2 regions of the Vulcanococcus sp. DEBay_Sum22DG08_74 genome follow, and region 2 is predicted to be linked to the other one. Evidence: riboswitches for the same ligand, from Rfam matches in the RefSeq annotation. Region 2 holds a riboswitch; the other holds the start of a gene.
The links. Region 2 has a riboswitch for cobalamin ahead of QZ184_RS05510 (HupE/UreJ family protein). Riboswitches for the same ligand answer to the same signal wherever they lie in the genome.

Region 1 (9,695 bases), on a different contig from region 2:
CTGAGGAGGTGGTCCACCAACCCCTGGCGGCCTTGGGTTTGGCTGGGCTCTATCGCCTGCAGCTGGAGGAGCGCCGCAGCGCAGGATTGCGTGGCTTGCATCTGCAGGTGGAGCTGCTGGAGCGGCAGCCCCCTCACCGCCATTGGGCCGGCCTCAAGGAGCAGATTCAGGCAGCCGATTGGCCGCCGGCACTCCGTGAGTCGGTGTTGAGGGTCTTTGGGGTGCTGGCGGAGGCGGAAGGAGCGGTCCATGGCCACCCGCCCGAGCAGGTGCATTTCCATGAGGTGGGGGCCCTGGATGCCCTGGTGGATGTGGTCGGCGTCTGCGCTGGCTTGCAGCACTTCGGGGTTGAGCGCCTGATCTGCAGTCCTCCACCCGCTGGCCATGGCCAGGTCAAGAGTGCCCACGGCCTGCTGCCGGTGCCGGTGCCCGCGGTGCTGGAGCTGGCCACGCGCCATGGGGTTCCGCTCGCCACGAGTGCGGGCTTTCCTCCAGCGGAATTGACGACGCCGACGGGATTGGCCCTGATGGTGGCCTGGGCAGAGTGCTTCGCGCCGGCGCCGTCCCTGCGTCCGAGCCGGCTGGGGATCGGGCTGGGCACGCGCGAGTTGGATCGCCCGAATCAGTTGCGCCTGCTCCTGGCTGAGGCGGATGTCCCCGCTAGCAGCGCGCCCGAGTTGCAGACCGTTGTGCAGCAGCAGGCCCAGATCGACGATGCCACCCCGGAGGATGTGGCCTTCCTCCAGGAGGCCCTGCGGGAGGCCGGGGCGTTGGAGGTCTTTGCCCAGCCGGTCGTGATGAAGAAGGGACGCGCGGGCAGCTTGATCACAGCATTGGCCTGGCCGGAGCAGGCGGAGGCCCTGCGGGCGATCTGGTGGCGCTATGGCAGCAGCCTGGGGGTGCGTGAGCAGCAGCAGCAGCGCTGGGCCCTGCCTCGGCAGATTGAGCAGCGGCAGACGCCCTGGGGGCCCGTGCGCTTCAAGCGCTCCATCCGGCCCGATGGCAGCGTGCTCTGCAAGCCGGAACTGGAGGACTTGATTCCCTTGGCGCAGCAGCGGCAGCTGCCCCTGGATCAGCTGCGCGCAGAGCTGCTCCGCTGGCTGGAGGAGCAGCCGTGATCCAGCGGCTGAGGGGGCTCTCTCTGCCTGGGGGCGCCCGGCTTTGGGTGAGTGCGGCGAGCTTTGCTTTTGTTCTGACGGCCGTGGTCTCCCACGGCAGCCAGCTCTTGCAGCTCAGCCTGGATCGTCAGTCCTGGCTCTGGCTCGCCTTGGGCCTCGGGCTGAGTGCCTTGAGCCTGGTGGTCAATGGCTTGGCGTGGGGAGTGGTGCTGCGCTGGTTCGGTGCGGCACCGCGCTGGACGCCTGTGCTGCTGCTCTTCCTCGAGTCGAATCTGCGCAAGTACCTGCCCGGTGGGGTGTGGCACCTGGTCACGCGGGTTCGGGCCCTGCGCGCTGGTGGACCCTGCCGCCAACCCCTGAGTGGTCGGCAGGCCCTGGGGACCGTCCTGCTGGATCCGCTTTTGATGGCGGCGGCGGCCTTGGCCCTGGTGGCCCTGGGGGGAGGGCTGGGTCTGTTGGGCCTGCTGCCTTTGCTGGCCCTGGTGCCGCGTTGGTTAAACCCTCTGCTGGAGCGTCTGGAGCGCCGCCGCGCCCAAGCCCTGGAGGTTGATCCCGCCGGCCTGACTCCAGGGAGCCTGCGCTTGCCGGGCTATCCCTGGCTGCCCCTGCTGGCGGAGTTGGTCTTTGTTCTCTGCCGCTTCGGAGGCTTCGCCTGCTGCGTTCAAGCCTTTGACCTCAGCGTTCAACTGAGCTGGTGGGGCTGGTTGTCCGGGTTCGCCCTGGCCTGGACGGCTGGGCTGGTGGTGCCTGCTGCCCCTGGGGGGCTGGGGGTGTTTGAGGCGGTGTTGGTGCTGCGCCTGGCGGTGTCGGTCCCCGAGGCTCCCCTGCTGGCGGTGGCCCTGAGCTACAGGCTCGTGGTGTCCCTGGCGGATTGTCTGATGGCCGCCGCTGCCCGCCGGGACCTGGCGGCGCTTCGCAACAGTGGGTATTGTTGAGAAGTGCCCTGAGAGAGCGTCTTGCCCGCTGGTCCCGTCTCCCCGGTGCAGGCCGATGCCTTACGCAGCTCGCTGCATGACCGCGGACAGCGTCTGACGCCCCAGCGGCAACGGGTCTTGGCCCTGTTTGAGCGCCTGGGCGAGGGAAGTCATCTCAGTGCCGAGGAGGTGCATCAGCGCCTGCTGAAGGCGGAGGAGCGGGTCTCCCTGGCCACGGTGTATCGCACCTTGCGGCTACTGAGCTCGATGGAGCTGCTCTGCGAATTGGAGCTGCCCGAAGGGGGCCGGCGCTTTGAGCTGGCCAGTGATGAGGCCCACCGGGACCACCACCACTTGGTCTGTGCCCGCTGCGGACACACCGAGGAGTTTGAAAGCGAAGCGGTGCTTCAGGCCGGCGGTGAAGCAGCGGCTCTACACGGCTTTCAGCTGCTGAATTGCGTCTTGAACGTGCGGGCGCTCTGTCCCGCTTGTTCCCAGCAGGAGGACGAGGTTTGATCAGCGGCGGTTGACCCGGACCGGCACGAGCGACGGTTGCATCAAACCGCCGCCGCCGTTGTCATCGTCCGAGTCGGTGGCGAGCCAGAAAATCAGACCGACGAGCCCCAGAACCGTTGTGAGTGCAGTGAACTCGGCCATCCGGGGGATGCGGTTCGACACACCATAACGGCGTTTTTCGCTTCTGCTGTCGCGGATGCTGCAGCTCAGAGGGGTGCAATCGCCAGCAGACCGCCGGCCAGCACCAGCAGCCCGGCCCCGAGGCTGGCCAGCTTGCGGTCAAACCGCTGGCTCAGCCAGGCGCTGCCGCCCACCACCGCAGCGGAGCTCAGCAGGGCGCCAATCCACCAGAAGGAGCTGCCACTGGATTCCAGGCCGTGGAGCATGGCGTGCAGGGCGACGGCCCCGCCAACGGTGAGGGCCAGGATCGAACGGCCGCAGTGACCGCGCAGCACCAGAACAAGCACGGCAGCAACAGCCGAGATTGCCAGTGCTGCCAGCACTTCAGCCCCGGGTAGTTGCCCGCCAAAGCTGCCCACGATCGAACCCAGCAGCGCGCCAGCAACGGCAGTCGTCAGCAACGGGCGCCCGGCCTGGGCAACACAGAGACCGACGGTCACCAGCATCAGCAGGTGATCCAGTCCCAGCAGGGGGTGCAGGGCGCCACCCATGACGCCATGGTCGGCGCTGCCATGGGCACCGGCCGGGAGCATGGAGAGCAGGCTCAGTCCCAGTCCAGCTGCAGTGCTGGTGAGCAGCGATCGGGTCAGTTTCGAGTTCATGGCAGATCCGGTCCGCGCCGGTGCTGAGGTTTTTTTGGGGGGGTGAGGGCGGCGAGCGTTCTGACTGAGGAGCGGGCGCTCCCATCACAGCTGCGGGACAGTGCCGGAGTCACACCGGACTTTCCTCGTTGCCTTCCTGGGCTGGGTCCAGGAAACCGCTGCTCGGATTATCGCTTCAGGAGAAGCCCTTGCCGGCATCTTTGGCGACGCAGGCCTGAAGTTGCTTGCGGATCTTGGCGTGGTCGAGGTTTTTGCCGATCACGACCAATTGGTTTTTGCGGTCGCTGGGCTTGCTCCACTCGCTGTCGTCGATGGAGAAACGCTTGCCGGCCAGGTGGAAGACGTGGCGCTTGCTGCTCTCGTTGAACCAGAGGATTCCCTTGGCCCGGAAGACCCCCGCAGGCAGCTGGTTGTCGAGGAAGTTCTGAAACTTCCGCAGGGAAAAGGGCCCCTCGGCATTGAAGGAGAGGGACGTGAATCCCTCGATGGCGAGGTGATCCGCGTGGGAATGGTCGTGGGAGTGCCCGTGATCGTGACTGTGATCGTGTGAATGACCGTGGTCGTGCTCGCAGTGCCCGTGGTCGTGATCGCAGTTGCTGTGGTCCTGGTGGTCGTGGGAATGATCGTGGTCGTGCTCATGGACGCAGTGACCGTGGTCGTGGTCGCAGTCGTCGTGGTTTTGCTGCGCAGCCACCTTGTCGCTTTCGAAGAGGCCCACGCTGAGCAGCAGCGGCAGATTGACCTCCCCTTTGACCGAGCGCAGGATCCGCGCATCGGTTTTGATCTCCCGCAGCTTGTCTTCCACCGCAGTGAGGCGCTCCTCGCTCACGAGGTCGCACTTGTTCAGCAGAAGGATGTCCCCATAGACCACCTGGGCCCGGGCCACCTCCCCATCGAGGATCTCGTCGCTGAAGTTCTCAGCATCGACCAGGGTGATGATCGAGTCGAGCCGGGTCTGATCCCGTAGATCGCTGCCGAGGAAGGTCATGGCCACCGGCAGCGGGTCAGCCAGTCCAGTGGTCTCCACCACCAGATAGTCGACCGGATCTGGGCGATCGAGGATCCGGTAGACGGCGTCCAGCAGCTCTCCATTGATGGAGCAGCAGATGCAGCCATTGCTGAGTTCGACCATGTCCTCGCCGGTGGCGATGATCAGGTCGTTGTCGATGCCGATCTCTCCAAACTCGTTGACCAGCACAGCGGTTTTGACGCCCTGCTGGTTGCTGAGGATGTGGTTGAGCAGCGTGGTTTTTCCTGCGCCAAGGAAGCCCGTGAGGATGGTCACGGGAAGCCCGCTGGGGGCCTGTTCCATCAGGCTGCTGCTCATGGTGAAGGCGGCTTGCTGCGGCTGGGATCGATCCCCTCAGTCTGGGACGTGGCCTGCAGCTTTAGACGCTGCTCAAGCCACAGGCCTTCAGATAGGTCTGGTCGATGGTTTGGCTTTCGGCTGAGCTGGTGAGGTCCTTGTAGGTCTTGGCCGCGGCTTTGGCTCCAGCGCCATCGCCATCGGAGAGGGCATCGAGCATCGCGTTAATCACGCCGAGTTCCTGTTGCTCGAGCTTGAGGTAGGCCGCTTGGGCGCTTTTGCAGGGGCCATCCTTGAGATCGGCCTGAATGCTCTGCAGAGCGTCGGTGTAGCTCGTGGCGGTCGCCCGGGTCTGTTTGATCAGGGCCTCATGGTCGTGGTCATCTTCAGGATCAAAGCGATCGGGAGAGAGCTCGATCGCGGCCAGGAGATGGCCTTCCAGGGCTGTGATGGCTCCCTCGTTGTAGGCATAGACCTCTTTTTGCGGGCCGCTCATTGCGGACTGGTCTGCGCTGGGCGATTGGCAGGCGGCGAGGGCGAGTAGGCCGCTGGCGAGTGCCGCGGCATGGACGGCTGAGCGACGTGGGAAGGACATCGGCTCTCGAGAGGGCGGGGAGTTGGTTTCAGGCTGATCAGGAATGGCCAACACGGCAACGGGCCAACCCTTAACCCGAGACTGAGAACCGTTATCGTTTCCGGAGCTGCGGGGTGGGTTTGGCGCGTTCTTTGGCGCTTGCGGCTGTTGCAAGTGGATTGACGCTCGTTGCTCCGCAGGCCAGTGCTGCACAGGCCTCCCCCTCGGTTGTTGCAGCGAACGGCATTCTTTGCGACCTCGTTGGTGTGCTGGCGGGATCGAGTGCTTCTGTCGCCTGCCTGGTGCCCGCTGGAGCCGATCCACACGACTACCGCCTGAACGCCAGGGACCGAGCAGCGATTCAGTCGGCCTCTCTGGTCTTCTTGAACGGCTATCGGTTAAGTCCTGCCCTCGAGCGTGTCGGGAAGCTCAAGCGCACGGTCAAGGTGGCCGAACGGGCGGTCCCCTTGAGTCCATCGCGTGATCCGCATGTCTGGCACAACCCGCTCCAGGCGGTGGCGATGACGAGGGCGGTCTCCTCTGAACTCAAGACTTTGGTGGCGGCCCCGGCCCGCCCGGCGATTGAGGCACGCGCGGCTCGAGTGGCCTCCGTGCTCCAGCAGTTGGATCGATGGGCTGCCGTGCAATTCGCGACGGTGCCCAAGGGGCATCGTGTGGTGCTGACGGAGCACGATGCGATTGCCGCGTTGGCCCGGCGCTACCAGGTTCGCTATGTGCCCTTGATGCGCTCCTTTGCCTCAGGCGGCCCGCTGCGTCCCAGCAGTTTGGGTGAGATCACACAAGCGGTGAAGGGATCGGGAACGAAGTATCTGTTCTCGGAGTCCAAGGCCAACTCAAAAACCTTGCGCCGCATCAGTAAGACCTCGGGGATTCCGATTTATCGCCAGCACTTGGTGGTTGATGGAGTCGCCAAGGGACAGACCTACGTCGCCACGTTCGTCTCCAATGTCTGCACCTTGGTTGATGCCCAGGGTGGACGCTGTGACCGCTCCGCCGCTCACGCACTCGTCGTCCGTTGGAAGGCGATTCGCTCGTCTCGCTGACTGTCGAATCCTCGCTTTGATCTCCTTAGATGATTGGCCCCCGTTCGCTGTTCTTGCCCTTGAGGTGCCTCCCCTTTGGTGTGGGCTGTGCTCTGTTGCTCTCAGCCCCCGCTTTCGCCCACGGCGGAGCGACTGGCGAGGAGCTAAAGCCTGGCGAATTCAAGGCCTCCCCTGTGATCACCATCGAGGGACACGGTGGTCTGGAGAACAATTTGCAGGGGCCGCCCAGGCACTACGCCATCGATGGTCTTTATGGAACGGTTTTGGAGTGGGGGCTCAAGAACCAGGGCAGTTTTGCGATCGAGGCGGCGATTGGTCCAGCCTTTGTCTGGGGTGAGGCTGAGCATTTTTATGGCCAGGTTCATGCCCATGGGGGGCATGCTGATGAAGAGCACGAGGGTGAGTCCTTTACCTCTGCTAGTCCATGGCGCAGGACGGACATTAAGGGCTATCTCAGCGCTCGCTATCAACCCTCGAGCAACCTTTCCTTCCAGGCAACCTGGAAGCCGTACTACATCACTCGAACTGAAACCCAGGATGGTCTAGAGGATCAGTTGGGTTTGAGGAATGAGGTTCAGGCGGGTGTGCTCTACGCCTTTGGTGATGGCGACGTCAATTTCGCCTTGGGTGATGGCCTGGAGAGTGTTGTGGATGGACTGTTTGTGTCTGCAGTCAACAACACGGGCTGGGATAGTGATGGAACCTATTTGGGCAACTACACCGATACCTGGGGTGGGTTTGGTTTTAACTACGACCTGCTGAATGTGACGCTCTCAGCTGGTCCACGGTTCTACACACCCGGCCGCTACGCCAACCTTCCGCAGCGTACGGATTGGGGTGGAGAGATTGAGTTCGAGTATCCCTTCACCACGACAGTCGTTGGCTTTGCCCACTGGCAGGCCGTGTACAGCACCCAGGCTGGTGAAGGCTGGGGAATTGGATTTCAGCACCACATCGGTACTGGTGTGACTTTCCGCTTCTAGGGGCTTTTCTAGCGATCCGACTAGCTTGAGCTCTAGAGGCTGGATGGCTTTGCTTCGCGTTCAAAACCTCTGCGTTCATCGCGGCCAGCAACTGGTTCTCGATGACGTCTCTTTCACGATCAAGTCCGGCTCGTTAACGGCTTTGGTTGGCCCCAATGGAGCAGGCAAGAGCACGTTGTTGCATGCCCTAGAGGGGCAACTTCCAGCCACCTCCGGCCTCCTGGAGTTGGCTGGTTTGGCCCTCACCCCTGCGTTGGCCCGTCGAGAGATTGCGCTGATGCCGCAACGCGGAGCCATTGATTGGAGTTTCCCAATCACGGTCCAGGAGTTGGTTGCCCTGGGGCGTCTTCTCGGGCGTCGACCGGGCTGCTGCGATGTGGAGGCGGTTTTACAGCGGGTGGGTCTGGCTGGCTTGGGTTCACGACGGTTGGATGAACTCTCCGGCGGTCAGCAGCAGCGGGCGCTGCTCGCCCGCACGTTGTTGCAGCCAGCCCAGCTCTTGCTCCTCGATGAGCCCTGCGCTGCGATTGATCCCCCATCGCGCACCAATTTGTTGCGGGTCATGCGTCAGCTCTGCGATGCGGGATTGACCCTGCTGGTGAGCAGCCATGACTGGGGAACTGATCTGGATGCCTACGACGAAGTGCTGGTCCTGGATCGAGCGCTGCTTGCCCAAGGTCCGCCCGAGGCGGTACGGCGCTCCTTGGGCGACCTCAGGGTTGGGCATCAATGCTGTGGTTAGTCGCTTTGACGGGACTGGCAGCTCTCGCACAGTCCGAAGAACTCCAGGGTGTGAAAGATCAACGAAAACCCTTTGCTGTCCTCGGTTTCGAGGTCAACGTGATGAACAGGACAATGGTTGAGGACCGCGGTGGCGCCGCAGTCCACGCAGGTGATGTGATGCTCGTCCCGCCCCAACGGAGCGAAGAGGGCTTCGCCGCTGGGCAGATGCCGGCAGCGGATCAGTCCCCGTTGCTGGAGTTGGCGCAGGTGCCTGTAAACCGTCGCCAGTCCCATGGGGCTGTGGCTGCTCCGCAGCTGGGCATGCAGCTCCTGTCCCGACAGTTCTTGCTCGGCGTCCTCCAGGTGCTGAATGATCAGCTGCTGCCGCTCCGTGATGCCGGCAACCTGGGGGGGCATGCGCGTCCAGTTTGGATGGGGTCCAGATCCTATGGCTGACGCCTGGTGGCTCTTGCCCTTCAGCATCGCCCTGGTGGTGGGCGTGCTCTGTCCCCTGGCCGGAACGGCTCTGTTGGTGCAGCGCCGGTTGTTCCAGGTCAATTTGATCTCCCATGCGGTGCTGCCAGGACTGGTACTCGCCGTGTTCTGGGGGCTGGAGCCAAGCCTCGGCGGATTAATCAGTGGCGTGGTGTTCGCGCTGCTGGCTGAGCGGCTCACGGGGCTTCTGCCCCAGGGCGATCGCAATCGGGAGGCCGTGCTCAATGCCGTCTTGGCGGGATCGCTGGGGCTGGGGGTCCTGCTGATTCCCTTGCTCGGGGTCCGAGTGGATCTCGAGGCGATCTTGTTTGGGGATCTTCTGGCGGCTGGTCCAAGGGAGCTCTTGCAGAGCCTCATTGCCTTGGTCCTGATCGTCGGCGTGCTCGCCGGCCGCTATCGCCAGTACGTCTATCTCGGGGTGGATCCCGTTGGGGCCCAGGCTGCTGGGCTGCGTGTCTCGGCCCTGCGCTTGCTGTTGACACTGGTCACCGCGCTGGCGGTGGTGAGCGCGATTAGCGCCGTGGGCATTGTCTTGGTGGTGAGCCTGATGGCAGCACCTGCTCTCTTGGCCTTGCCGAAGGCCAGGAGTTTGCGGCAGGCCCTGCTGCGCTCCTCCTTGTGGGGACTGCTCCTCTGCGGGGGAGGATTTCTGTTGGCGGTTCAGGATGCGGTCAACCTGCCGCCCGGTCCTGTGATCGGTGTTGTCTGTCTGGCCACCCTGCCGTTGCCGCTCTTGCGCCGCTGATCAACGGGCAGGGGGCTTTCAGTCTTGCTTCACCAGGGCGGCCGGTGAACCACCCGTCCCTGTGAGGCTGGCCGCCGGCTTGGCTTGCTCTTGCGCGACCTCGCTGTAGAAGCTGGTGTCCAGGTTGCTCAGCAGTGCGGGGCGGTTGGTCTCGAAGTGCAGGTGGGGCCCGGTGGTCCAGGCGCCGCTGTTGCCGCAATGGCCAATCAGGTCGCCCCGCTTGTAGGTCCCGGGCCCTTGGGCGCTGTGCAGATGGCTGTAGCTGGTCTCTAGACCGTTGTTGCCCACGAGCACCACGGTGTTGCCGTGGGTGTGGCGGCGGATCACGCTGGCCACTCCGTCGTGGGCGGCGCGCACCGGTGTTCCGACCGCACAGGCGATGTCCAGGGCCGGGTGCTCGGCGTGGGCGTCTTGGGTCACAACCCCTGGCATGGGATTCAGCAACTGCAGCGCGGGGACCAGGAGTGCGACGGGC
Region 2 (9,695 bases):
GCACTCCCCGTGCCTCATTCTCCAGGGGGAACGGGACAGCTTTGGACGCCGTGAGGAAGTGGAGCGCTATCCACTGGCCGCGTCGGTGGAGTTGACCTGGTTGCAGAGCGGAGATCACAGCTTCAAGCCCACCAAGGCCTCCGGACTCACTGAGTCAGACAACTTGCAGGCCGCCATCGACCACTGTCAGCACTTCATGACCCATCACCAGCGCGGGTAGCCCAGGCAACGGAAGAACGAGGGCAGTGTGGCCAACACTTATGGAGCCAACACGGCCACAGAAAATGCGCGAGGTCGTCTTTCGCGTTTCCTGCTCAGCTGAAAACCTGCAAGCCCAAAGTGAGCAACCGCAGCTGAGCATTCGCTCCAGCAACCTTGAGGAACTGCACTACGCAGCTCGCGATGCGTTGATGGACCACTTCGGCCCCAGCCATGGGGCCTATCGGGTTCGCTTTACGCGCTGACGGTCTCGAGCGCCTGGGGGATGCGCTGGAACATGTAGCCCAATCCCCGAGCGGTAAGGATCAGTTCCGGGTTTTCGGGATCATCCTCGAGCTTGGCCCGCAGCCGGGAGATGTGCACATCCACCACTCGGCTGTCGGAGGAGCGCTCGGGCTTGTAGCCCCAGACTTTCTCCAGCATGTCCAGGCGACTGATCGGTTCGCCAGACCGGCTAAGCAGAAGCTCAAGCAGGTTGAACTCCATGCCGGTCAGTCGGATGCGCTCATCGCCCCGATGGGCCTGACGCTTGTTGAAGTCGATGCTGAGGTCACCCACGACCACCACATGGGCCGTGCGGCCGGGCCCGGCCACCCCATTGGCCTGAACAGAGCTGACACGCCGCATGACGCAGCGAATTCGCGCCTCCAGCTCCTTCGGGCTGAAAGGTTTCACCATGTAGTCGTCGGCGCCAAGCTGCAGACCCGTGATCCGGTCTGCCACATCGCCGAGGGCGGTCAACAGGATGATCGGGACCTCCGACTGGGCACGAATGCGCTCGGTCACGGCAAAACCGTCGAGCTCCGGCATCATCACGTCGAGAACCACGACATCCGGTTCTGATGCGCGGAAATGCTCGAGTGCCTGGGCTCCGTTCTCGGCAAGGGTCACTTCGTGACCAAGCATCACCAGGCGGGTCTCAAGGATTCGACGAATGTTCTCTTCGTCATCTGCGACCAGGATCTTGAGGGGAGCGGTCGTCGTCGCTTCAGTCATCAAGAGGGGATCAGATGCTGTTCTGAATCAACGAATAGCCGAGTGGGTTCCCGTTTATGAAGGAACAACAGGCTTTGTAACGAAGCCGCAGCGGGACTGTCCCTGACTGCTTAGTTCTCCTGTTCTGTGAAGGCATCCAGCAGAACGGGCACCGTCACGATCGGGTCAAAGCTCGTAATCGCAGGCTGCGGAGTGGGCTCGGCCTGACGGCGGAAACGATTCGAACTGGTCCGACTGGGGGCCGGCGAGCTCGCCTGAGGGGAGGCGCTTGGTTGGTCCGCCTCGGAGCGGCGACGGATTGGATTACGCCGGGTCGCCTCTGGACGGGTCGTGGACAGTGGCCGCTGGATCGGTTGGTCCTTCAACTCCCCGCGGAGCTGGTTCAGTAGCCGAAAATGGCCGGTGGTGTTGTATTTCCGCAGCAGCGACGGATCCCAAGCCATTAGCGCTGGTCTGTAAGACCCTCAGCCTATTGGGCAGCGCGGGTGCAGGAGAAGCGTGATAAATTGTTGCGGTGACAACTGGAAGTCGATCCGGGTTCGGGTTAACCGAAACGTTGGGTCTAATCCCTGTCTCCACCAATCATTTCACGGATTATGTCGAGGCTCGTCGGTCTTCAGGCTCCTGACTTCACCGCCACTGCAGTGGTCGATCAGGAATTCAAGGAGGTGACCCTCTCCTCATACCGCGGCAAGTACGTGGTGCTGTTCTTCTACCCCCTGGATTTCACCTTCGTCTGCCCGACGGAGATCACGGCCTTCTCCGATCGCTACAGCGAGTTCTCCAGCCGTAACTGTGAAGTCCTGGGCGTCTCCGTGGACAGCCAGTTCTCTCACCTCGCCTGGGTGCAGACCGACCGTAAGAACGGTGGTCTCGGCGACATCGCCTATCCCCTGGTCGCTGACCTGAAGAAGGACATCGCCCGTTCCTACGAGGTGCTGGACGAGGAAGCCGGTGTGGCCCTGCGCGGTCTGTTCATCATCGATCCCGATGGTGTGATCATGCAGAGCACCATCAACAACCTGCCCGTCGGCCGCAGCGTTGACGAGACCCTGCGTCTGCTCCAGGCCTTCCAGCACATCCGCAACCACCCCGACGAGGTCTGCCCCGCCAACTGGACCCCTGGCGAGAAGACCATGAACCCCGATCCCGTGAAGAGCAAGGAGTTCTTCGCTGCTGTGAACTGATCCCCAGTTCCCATCGATCTACGGGGGCCGAGAGGCCCCCTTTTTTATGTTCAATCAGGGGCTGCCAGGCTCAGTTCCCCTGTCGCACCGTCCAACTGCGCTGGAACGCCGAGGGGAAGTGCCATGTTGGGCCGCCCGTGGCCGACTGGTAGCTGATGCACCAGCGGGATACCCAAGTTGCCGAGCCGCTCCTCGAGGATCTCCTCCATTGAGAAGTCCCCTGGCAAGACATCGTCCTCAGCCCAGCTGAAGCGCCCTAGGCCAATCCCCCGCACACCATCGAGCAACCCTGAGCTGCGCCACTGCGTGAGCTGCCGATCGACGCGATAGGGAGCTTCACCGGTGTCCTCCAGCACCAAGATCTTGTCCCGCAGGGCGGGAAGCCAAGGCGTACCGATCAAGCTCGTGGCAATGGTGAGGTTGCTCACCACCAGTGCTCCGCGGGCGATGCCTGGCCGTAGACGCCGGCCCTGAAGGGATGCCACAGGCCTCCCCTTGAGCAGAGAAGACAGGCGTTCCCACTGAAGGTCCGATCCGCCAAACCAGCCATGCACCCCACCGCAACTGCCTGCGGCGAGTTGGGCGAGGAGCACCGCTGAGCAATCTGAAAACCCAACACACCAGCGTGGGGTGGCCGGGATGGACCAGCCCTGCTCGAGCACGCGTGCACTGCCCCAGCCCGCCCCGACCAAGAACAGTGCATCAATGGAGGGATCGAGCCAGGCCTGCCGCAGGGAGGAGGCGCGCTGCTCATCCGTCCCGGAGAACCAACGCCACTGGCCCAAGAGTTCAGGCGGAGTGAGAAGCCTCCAACCCTCCTGCCGGCAGCGCCGCCGCAGGAGCTCCAACGTCGGATCCTCTCGCTCAAGCCAGGTGCCTGGTGCGAGCGCTGCAATCCGTGCTCCCGGCTTCAACGGTGCCGGGCCGCGCTGCGTCGCTGCTCGGGAGCGGGCAGCCAGGGGAACCGCTGCCGCTAGTGCCCCAAGGAGCAGCTCACGGCGGCGCCAGGGTTTCATCCCAACAGGCTGGCCAACAGACGGCGTCCATCGACCCCACCGGTCGCTGGGTCACAGGCCCGTTCGGGGTGGGGCATCAGGCCGAGCACATTGCCCTGGGCATTGGTCAGGCCAGCCACGTCGGCGACGGAGCCGTTGGGATTCCGGCAGTAGCGCAGCACCACCTGGCCTTGGTCCTCAAGGGCCTTGAGGTCATCGGGAGCGGCCTGGTAGCGCCCCTCTCCATGGGCGATAGGGAAATTCACCACCTCGCCGCTGCTGTAGCCCTGCAGCCAGCTGCACTGGCCCGGCTCAACGCGAAGATCCGTGGGCTCGCAGATGAAGTGGAGTTTCTGGTTACGGGTCAGGGCGCCTGGCAAGAGGCCCATCTCGGTCAGCACCTGGAAGCCATTGCAGATTCCCAGCACGCGACCGCCGCGCTTCGCGAAGGCCGCGACTTCCTCCAGCACAGGGGCGAAGCGCGCAATCGCTCCGCAGCGCAGGTAGTCGCCGTAGCTGAATCCGCCTGGAATCACCACGGCATCAAGACCACTCAGATCCCGCTCCTCATGCCAGAGGAAGCGGGTTTCGATGCCCAAACAGCCCTGGGCTGCCCACTGGACATCCCGGTCACAGTTTGAGCCGGGAAAAACAACGACACCAAGGGTCATGGCTCAGGCTCCAGCGCTGGAGTCGTCCTTGAGCTCGAGGGTCCAGTCCTCGATCACGGGATTGGCCAACAACCGGTCACTCAACAGCTCCAACTGCTGACGGGCGGTCTGGGCGTCAGGAGCCTCAAGCTCCACCTCCACGGCCTTACCGATCCGCAATTTGCCGATGCCATCGACACCCAGGCGTGAGGCAGCGGCTCGGGTGGCTTCACCAGCGGGATCGAGCACGGAGGGCCTCAGGGAGACCAACACACGGGCAGAGAAGACGGGCACCTGAGCTCTAGGTGGGGTTTGTTAAATCTTGGCAGGCCGGCTGACGCTGGACCCGGCTGTGGTCAGGTTGGAGGGGGTCCTAAGGGGTCGCCGTGGATCGCTTGCCGCTGCTGACTGGGCTGCTGACAGCCTGGGCACTCCTCACCACCCAGGTCGCCAAAGGGGAGGAACCCTTTTCGCTTCCGCTCGAATGCCAGCTCGAATCGGCCCGTTGGCAGCCCTGCACGCTGACCGTTGAACGGCTCGGGGAGCACTGGTGGCTCCAGGTCGGTGGGCGCCGACTGGACTTTCACCACGATGGACGGGGACAGATCGAACTTCAGGAGGCGGCAAGAGAGCCCCGGCTTGTTCAGCCCCACTGGAGATCTGAGCAGGCCCTCTGCTGGGGGGGCATCTGCGCCAAAGGAGCCTTGCCGCTGGACTAGCCCAGACCGGCGATCAACTGATCCTTCAGGGCTGAACCCTTGAGGGACAGGCCCAGGGCGACAAGCTCCAGACCGTCGTCGTTGGGGCGCTCCAGCCGCGAACCGCTGTCAAACCAACACTCCAGACGCGGGCCAACCGCCTGGATCTGCAGCGGGTGGGTTTTACCAGGAAGCCAAGCCCGTCCTTTGAGACGCAGCAGGCCTTGGTCTGTAATGCAAGCCGGCAACAGGGCTTCGAGCTGGGCTTTGCTGGTCACTCCCTGCCACTGGAAGGCAACCGACTCCATCGCCACGTGGGTGTGGTCATGGTGATCGTGGTCGTGGTCGTGGTCGTGGTCGTGGTCGTGGTGATGATCGTCGTCGTGTTCGGGGCGATCGAGTCCCATCAGCAGAGCCGCTGGGACGTCGCCGCGGGCCATGGGCAGAACAGACACGCCGCTGCGGACCTGGTCGCTCAAGCGGCGGCGGAGACGGTCGACGGCCTCCTCGCTTAAACAATCCGCCCGGCTCATCAGCACGAGATCGGCGGCCTCGAGCTGATCGTCGAAGAGCGCGTTGATGTCACTGAGGTGATCCAGGCTTGGATCGGCCTGTCGTTGGGCCTCGAGGGCACTGGGATCGGCAACGACACTTCCGCCACTCAATGCCTCACCGTCGACAACGGTCACCACGCCCGTCACACGGGTCTTGGTGCGAATCTCAGGCCAGCGGAAGGCCTGCACCAGGGGCACGGGCAGGGCGAGGCCACTGGTTTCGACGACGATTCCATCGAGTTGGTCAGCGCGCTGCAGCAACTGCTGCATGACCGGCAGAAACTCGTCCTGGACGGTGCAGCAGAGGCAACCGTTGGCCAGCTCAACGACCCGTCCGTCGAGCTCATCCTCAGGGCAAAAGCCGCAGCTGCGAATCAGATCGCCATCGATCCCCACCTCACCAAACTCGTTCACCAGAACGGCAAGCCGCAGGCCACTGGAGACCAGCAGCTGACGCAACAGTGTCGATTTACCAGCGCCAAGAAACCCGGTCACCACCGTGACCGGGAGGCGTGATGCGGGTGCCACAGTCATGGTCAGGCGACGAGCGCGGTCCAGGTGAAGGCGGCGCCGATGCCGACCATCACACCGGCGAGGAGCTGTTTCTGGCTCAGCGGGAGCTCCTGGCTGAAGCGACGCAGGCCAACGAGGGAGAGGGTCAACAGAGCGCCTTGGCTGAGCAACAAACCCAGCAGGTAGAAGGCAATGGGGGTGGACTCCCAGCCAATCACCGAGGCGCTGAGCACATAACCGTGCAGAGCGAAGGCGGGAATCAAGCTGAGGGCAGGAAGACGGCCCACGATCACGAGGCCCTCGACCACCAGGGAGAGGGAGACCAGTGCCTCGGCACCAGGCAGACCGGGCAACCAAAGACCCAGTGCCGTGGCGCTGAGGCCCACCAGCAGCAACGCCATGGTCCAACGCATGGAGCGTTGAAAGCCGACCAGGGCCAGGGCAATCAGAAAGAGCAGATGGTCAGGCCCCAGCAGCGGGTGGGCCAGACCACTGATCAATCCACTCACCGGTGAGGGAACCAGCGCCATGGACTCCATCGGGTGATGGGCCAGAGCTGGCGCGGCAGAGAGGGAAGCCAGCAGGAGCGCAGGGGCCCCGAAACGCTTGAACATCAATAGGACTGGTCCGCGCCAGGTGATTTATGGGAGTGAACCGGCGGGCGTTCTGACTGGAGCCCTGGGGACAGGACTCTTCACAGCTGCGGGACAGCGCCGGAATCACACCGGACTTTCCCCGTTTCCTCCTCGGGCTGATCCCCCGAAGAACCGGAGCACTGAGCCTAAGCGCTGATTAACGACAGGCCAGGCTTTCGCGGGTATCGACACCCGTACGTGGATTGACGCCGCTGGCCCGGGCACAAAGGGCCTTCTGCTGCGGAAGGTCCAGAACCGCGTCGGTGAAGTCCGTGCCTTCGATGACCGCGCCGGTGAACTTGCTGTTCATCAGCATCGCGTTGCGAAAGACCGCACCGCTGAGGTCAGCGTTGTCAAAGCGGGTGGCGAAGGCCACGGCATCCTCGAGATCAGCCGCCGAGAGGTTGGCGTTTTGCAGATTGGCGGTGTTGAACACGGCCCCGCGCAGGTCGGTCTCACTGAGGTCAAACCCCTCCATGGAGGCTTTTAGAAACTCCTGCTGCTGAAGGTTTCGGCCGTGCATGTCCGGTTGCAGGTCCTGAGCGCTGCGCTGACCACGTAGTTCGGGGGCGGTAATCGCCAAGGCCGGGGAGGCGACTGGAAGAACAGAGGCCAGCAGCAGAACAACGCCGAGGGCGAGGGTGCTCAATGAGCGGGCCACGAGCAACTGAATGAGCGCAACGAGGTTCCGCACTGCAGCTTTAACTTGGGCGCTCAAGTTATTGCAGGCGGATACCGGAGCGCGACCGATGAGCAAGACCCTTCGGGTGGTGGTCCCTCCCCATCCCCTCATTGGCCATTGGCTGACCGTGTTGCGGGATCGAGAGACCCCTCAGCCCCTCTTTGCAACGGCCATGGCCGAACTGGGTCGATGGTTGACCTATGAGGCCATGCGGGACTGGATTCCTTACCAGCGGGTGCAGGTGCAGACACCACTGGCCCAGACGGAAGGGACCATCGTTGACGGTTCGATTCCGGTACTGGCTGTGCCCATCCTCCGAGCTGGATTGGGGCTATGGGACGGAGCCAAGTCGGTGATCCCTAGCGCTGCCGTCGCCCACATGGGCCTGCAACGGGATGAGGCCAGCGGTCGCTGCCGGTGTTACTTCAACGGTCTTCCGGAGACCATCCCCGCCAATGCAGGGGTGCTGGTCTTTGAACCCATGGTGGCCACTGCTGGAACGCTCCTGAACGTGCTCGAACAGCTGGAGACCAAGGGGGTGACTGGCCAACGGGTGCGGGTGATCTCAACCCTTGCCGCCAGTCCCGGGTTGAAAACCCTCGGTGAGCGCTACAGCGATCTGACCATCTACACCGGCTGTATCGACGCCGAGTTGGACGATCAGCAGCGCATCGTTCCTGGCTTAGGTGACGCTGGCGACCGTCTGTATGGCAGGCCGCAGTCAGGCTTCGTAGGCTGAGGCAACTTCAAAGCAGGTCCACGCGATGTCCAACCGAGACGGCGGTTCAGGTTCTCTGAGCACCCTCTTGGTTGGTGCTGTGATCGGTGCCGCTGGCTTTGCCTGGTGGCTCTATTCCGAGGCTGAGCGGCGCCAGCAAAACACCCGGCAACAGCGAAGCCTGCGCCTAAGTCGGCTGGCCGATCACGACGATCAAGCCTTTGACCCCAACAGCGACCGCCCGGTGGTCCGGGAGGTTGAACTCCAGGACAAGGTTCAAGAGCTCAACCAAGCGATCGAAGACGTTCGCAGGCAGCTCGAGGGGCTGAGCCCCCAGAGCTGACAGGGCTCCTCGGTAGGTTGCTGGGAAGACAACCCCGCAGCCATGCTTCGCTCCGCCGCGATCACCCAGGGCATTCAGCGCTCCCCCAACCGCGCCATGTTGCGGGCTGTCGGTTTTGGAGACGCTGACTTCAACAAACCGATCATCGGCATCGCCAACGGCTACAGCACGATCACGCCCTGCAACCTGGGCCTCAACGATCTGGCCCGCCGGGCTGAGGATGCGGCTCACGCGGCGGGTGCCATGCCCCAGATGTTCGGGACCATCACCGTGAGTGATGGCATCTCGATGGGCACCGAAGGGATGAAGTATTCCCTGGTGAGCCGCGAGGTGATCGCGGATTCAATCGAGACAGCCGTGAACGGTCAGAGCATGGATGCGCTGCTCGCCATCGGCGGCTGCGACAAAAACATGCCTGGGGCCATGCTGGCCATGGCGCGGATGAATATCCCCTCGATCTTTGTCTACGGCGGCACGATCAAACCCGGAAAGCTCGGCGCCTGCGACCTCACCGTTGTGAGTGCCTTTGAGGCGGTGGGTCAGTTCAGCGGTGGACGGATCGACGAGCAGGAGCTCACGGCCATTGAGAAGAACGCCTGCCCTGGCGCCGGCAGTTGCGGCGGCATGTTCACCGCCAACACGATGAGTGCGGCCTTCGAAACCATGGGCCTGAGCCTGCCCTACAGCTCCACCATGGCTGCCGAAGATCCTGAAAAAGCCGATAGCGCTGCCCGCAGCGCGGAGGTGCTGGCTGAGGCGATCAAGGCCAACATCCTTCCCCGCGATCTGATGACCCGCGAGGCCTTTGAAAACGCCATCAGCGTGATCATGGCCGTCGGCGGCTCCACCAACTCCGTGCTCCACCTCCTGGCCGTGGCCCGCACCGCTGGCGTTGATCTCTCGATCGATGACTTCGAGACCATCCGCCAACGGGTGCCCGTGATCTGCGACCTCAAGCCCAGCGGCCGCTACGTCACCGTGGATCTCCACCAGGCCGGTGGCATCCCCCAGGTGATGAAGCTGCTGCTGGATGCCGGTCTGCTCCACGGCGATTGCAAAACGATCGAGGGCAAAACCCTCAAGCAGGTGCTCGCCGATGTTCCCGCGGTGCCCCCAGCCGGCCAAGACGTGATCCGGCCGCTGAGCAATCCGCTCTACGCCAAGGGACACCTGGCAATCCTCAAGGGCAACCTGGCCGAAGAGGGTGCCGTGGCCAAGATCAGCGGGGTGAAGAATCCGGTGATCACCGGCCCCGCCCGCGTGTTTGAAAGCGAGGAAACCTGCCTGGCCGCCATCCTCGATAAGCAGATCAACCCAGGCGACGTGGTGGTGGTGCGACAGGAGGGTCCCGTGGGTGGCCCCGGCATGCGCGAGATGCTCAGCCCCACCGCCGCGATCGTGGGCCAGGGCTTACTGGATTCCGTGGCCCTGATCACCGATGGACGCTTCTCCGGGGGCTCGTTTGGACTGGTGGTCGGCCATGTGGCGCCCGAGGCGGCCGTGGG

Region 1: linked by a shared signal. The riboswitch ahead of QZ184_RS04245 (HupE/UreJ family protein) and the one ahead of QZ184_RS05510 (HupE/UreJ family protein) in region 2 are both predicted to bind cobalamin.

What each region holds. Positions count from the first base shown of each region.
Region 1 covers NZ_JAFMKL010000020.1:13,085-22,779, forward strand. Annotated here, with positions in the region: gene larC (nickel pincer cofactor biosynthesis protein LarC) at 1-1,118, shown strand, start outside; gene QZ184_RS04230 (lysylphosphatidylglycerol synthase domain-containing protein) at 1,115-2,053, shown strand; gene QZ184_RS04235 (Fur family transcriptional regulator) at 2,075-2,548, shown strand; gene QZ184_RS04240 (hypothetical protein) at 2,549-2,689, opposite strand; gene QZ184_RS04245 (HupE/UreJ family protein) at 2,755-3,330, opposite strand; cobalamin riboswitch at 3,363-3,505, opposite strand; gene QZ184_RS04250 (GTP-binding protein) at 3,506-4,657, opposite strand; gene QZ184_RS04255 (hypothetical protein) at 4,719-5,231, opposite strand; gene QZ184_RS04260 (metal ABC transporter substrate-binding protein) at 5,390-6,274, shown strand; gene QZ184_RS04265 (hypothetical protein) at 6,367-7,257, shown strand; gene QZ184_RS04270 (ATP-binding cassette domain-containing protein) at 7,301-7,999, shown strand; gene QZ184_RS04275 (transcriptional repressor) at 7,996-8,397, opposite strand; gene QZ184_RS04280 (metal ABC transporter permease) at 8,429-9,220, shown strand; gene QZ184_RS04285 (M23 family metallopeptidase) at 9,239-9,695, opposite strand, start outside.
Region 2 covers NZ_JAFMKL010000033.1:1,499-11,193, reverse strand. Annotated here, with positions in the region: gene QZ184_RS05560 (alpha/beta family hydrolase) at 1-220, shown strand, start outside; gene QZ184_RS05555 (hypothetical protein) at 285-464, shown strand; gene rpaB (response regulator transcription factor RpaB) at 454-1,215, opposite strand; gene QZ184_RS05545 (hypothetical protein) at 1,326-1,658, opposite strand; gene QZ184_RS05540 (peroxiredoxin) at 1,812-2,402, shown strand; gene QZ184_RS05535 (LD-carboxypeptidase) at 2,453-3,418, opposite strand; gene purQ (phosphoribosylformylglycinamidine synthase subunit PurQ) at 3,415-4,068, opposite strand; gene purS (phosphoribosylformylglycinamidine synthase subunit PurS) at 4,072-4,341, opposite strand; gene QZ184_RS05520 (hypothetical protein) at 4,434-4,766, shown strand; gene cobW (cobalamin biosynthesis protein CobW) at 4,763-5,833, opposite strand; gene QZ184_RS05510 (HupE/UreJ family protein) at 5,836-6,426, opposite strand; cobalamin riboswitch at 6,451-6,599, opposite strand; gene QZ184_RS05505 (pentapeptide repeat-containing protein) at 6,605-7,141, opposite strand; gene upp (uracil phosphoribosyltransferase) at 7,197-7,868, shown strand; gene QZ184_RS05495 (hypothetical protein) at 7,894-8,190, shown strand; gene ilvD (dihydroxy-acid dehydratase) at 8,233-9,695, shown strand, end outside.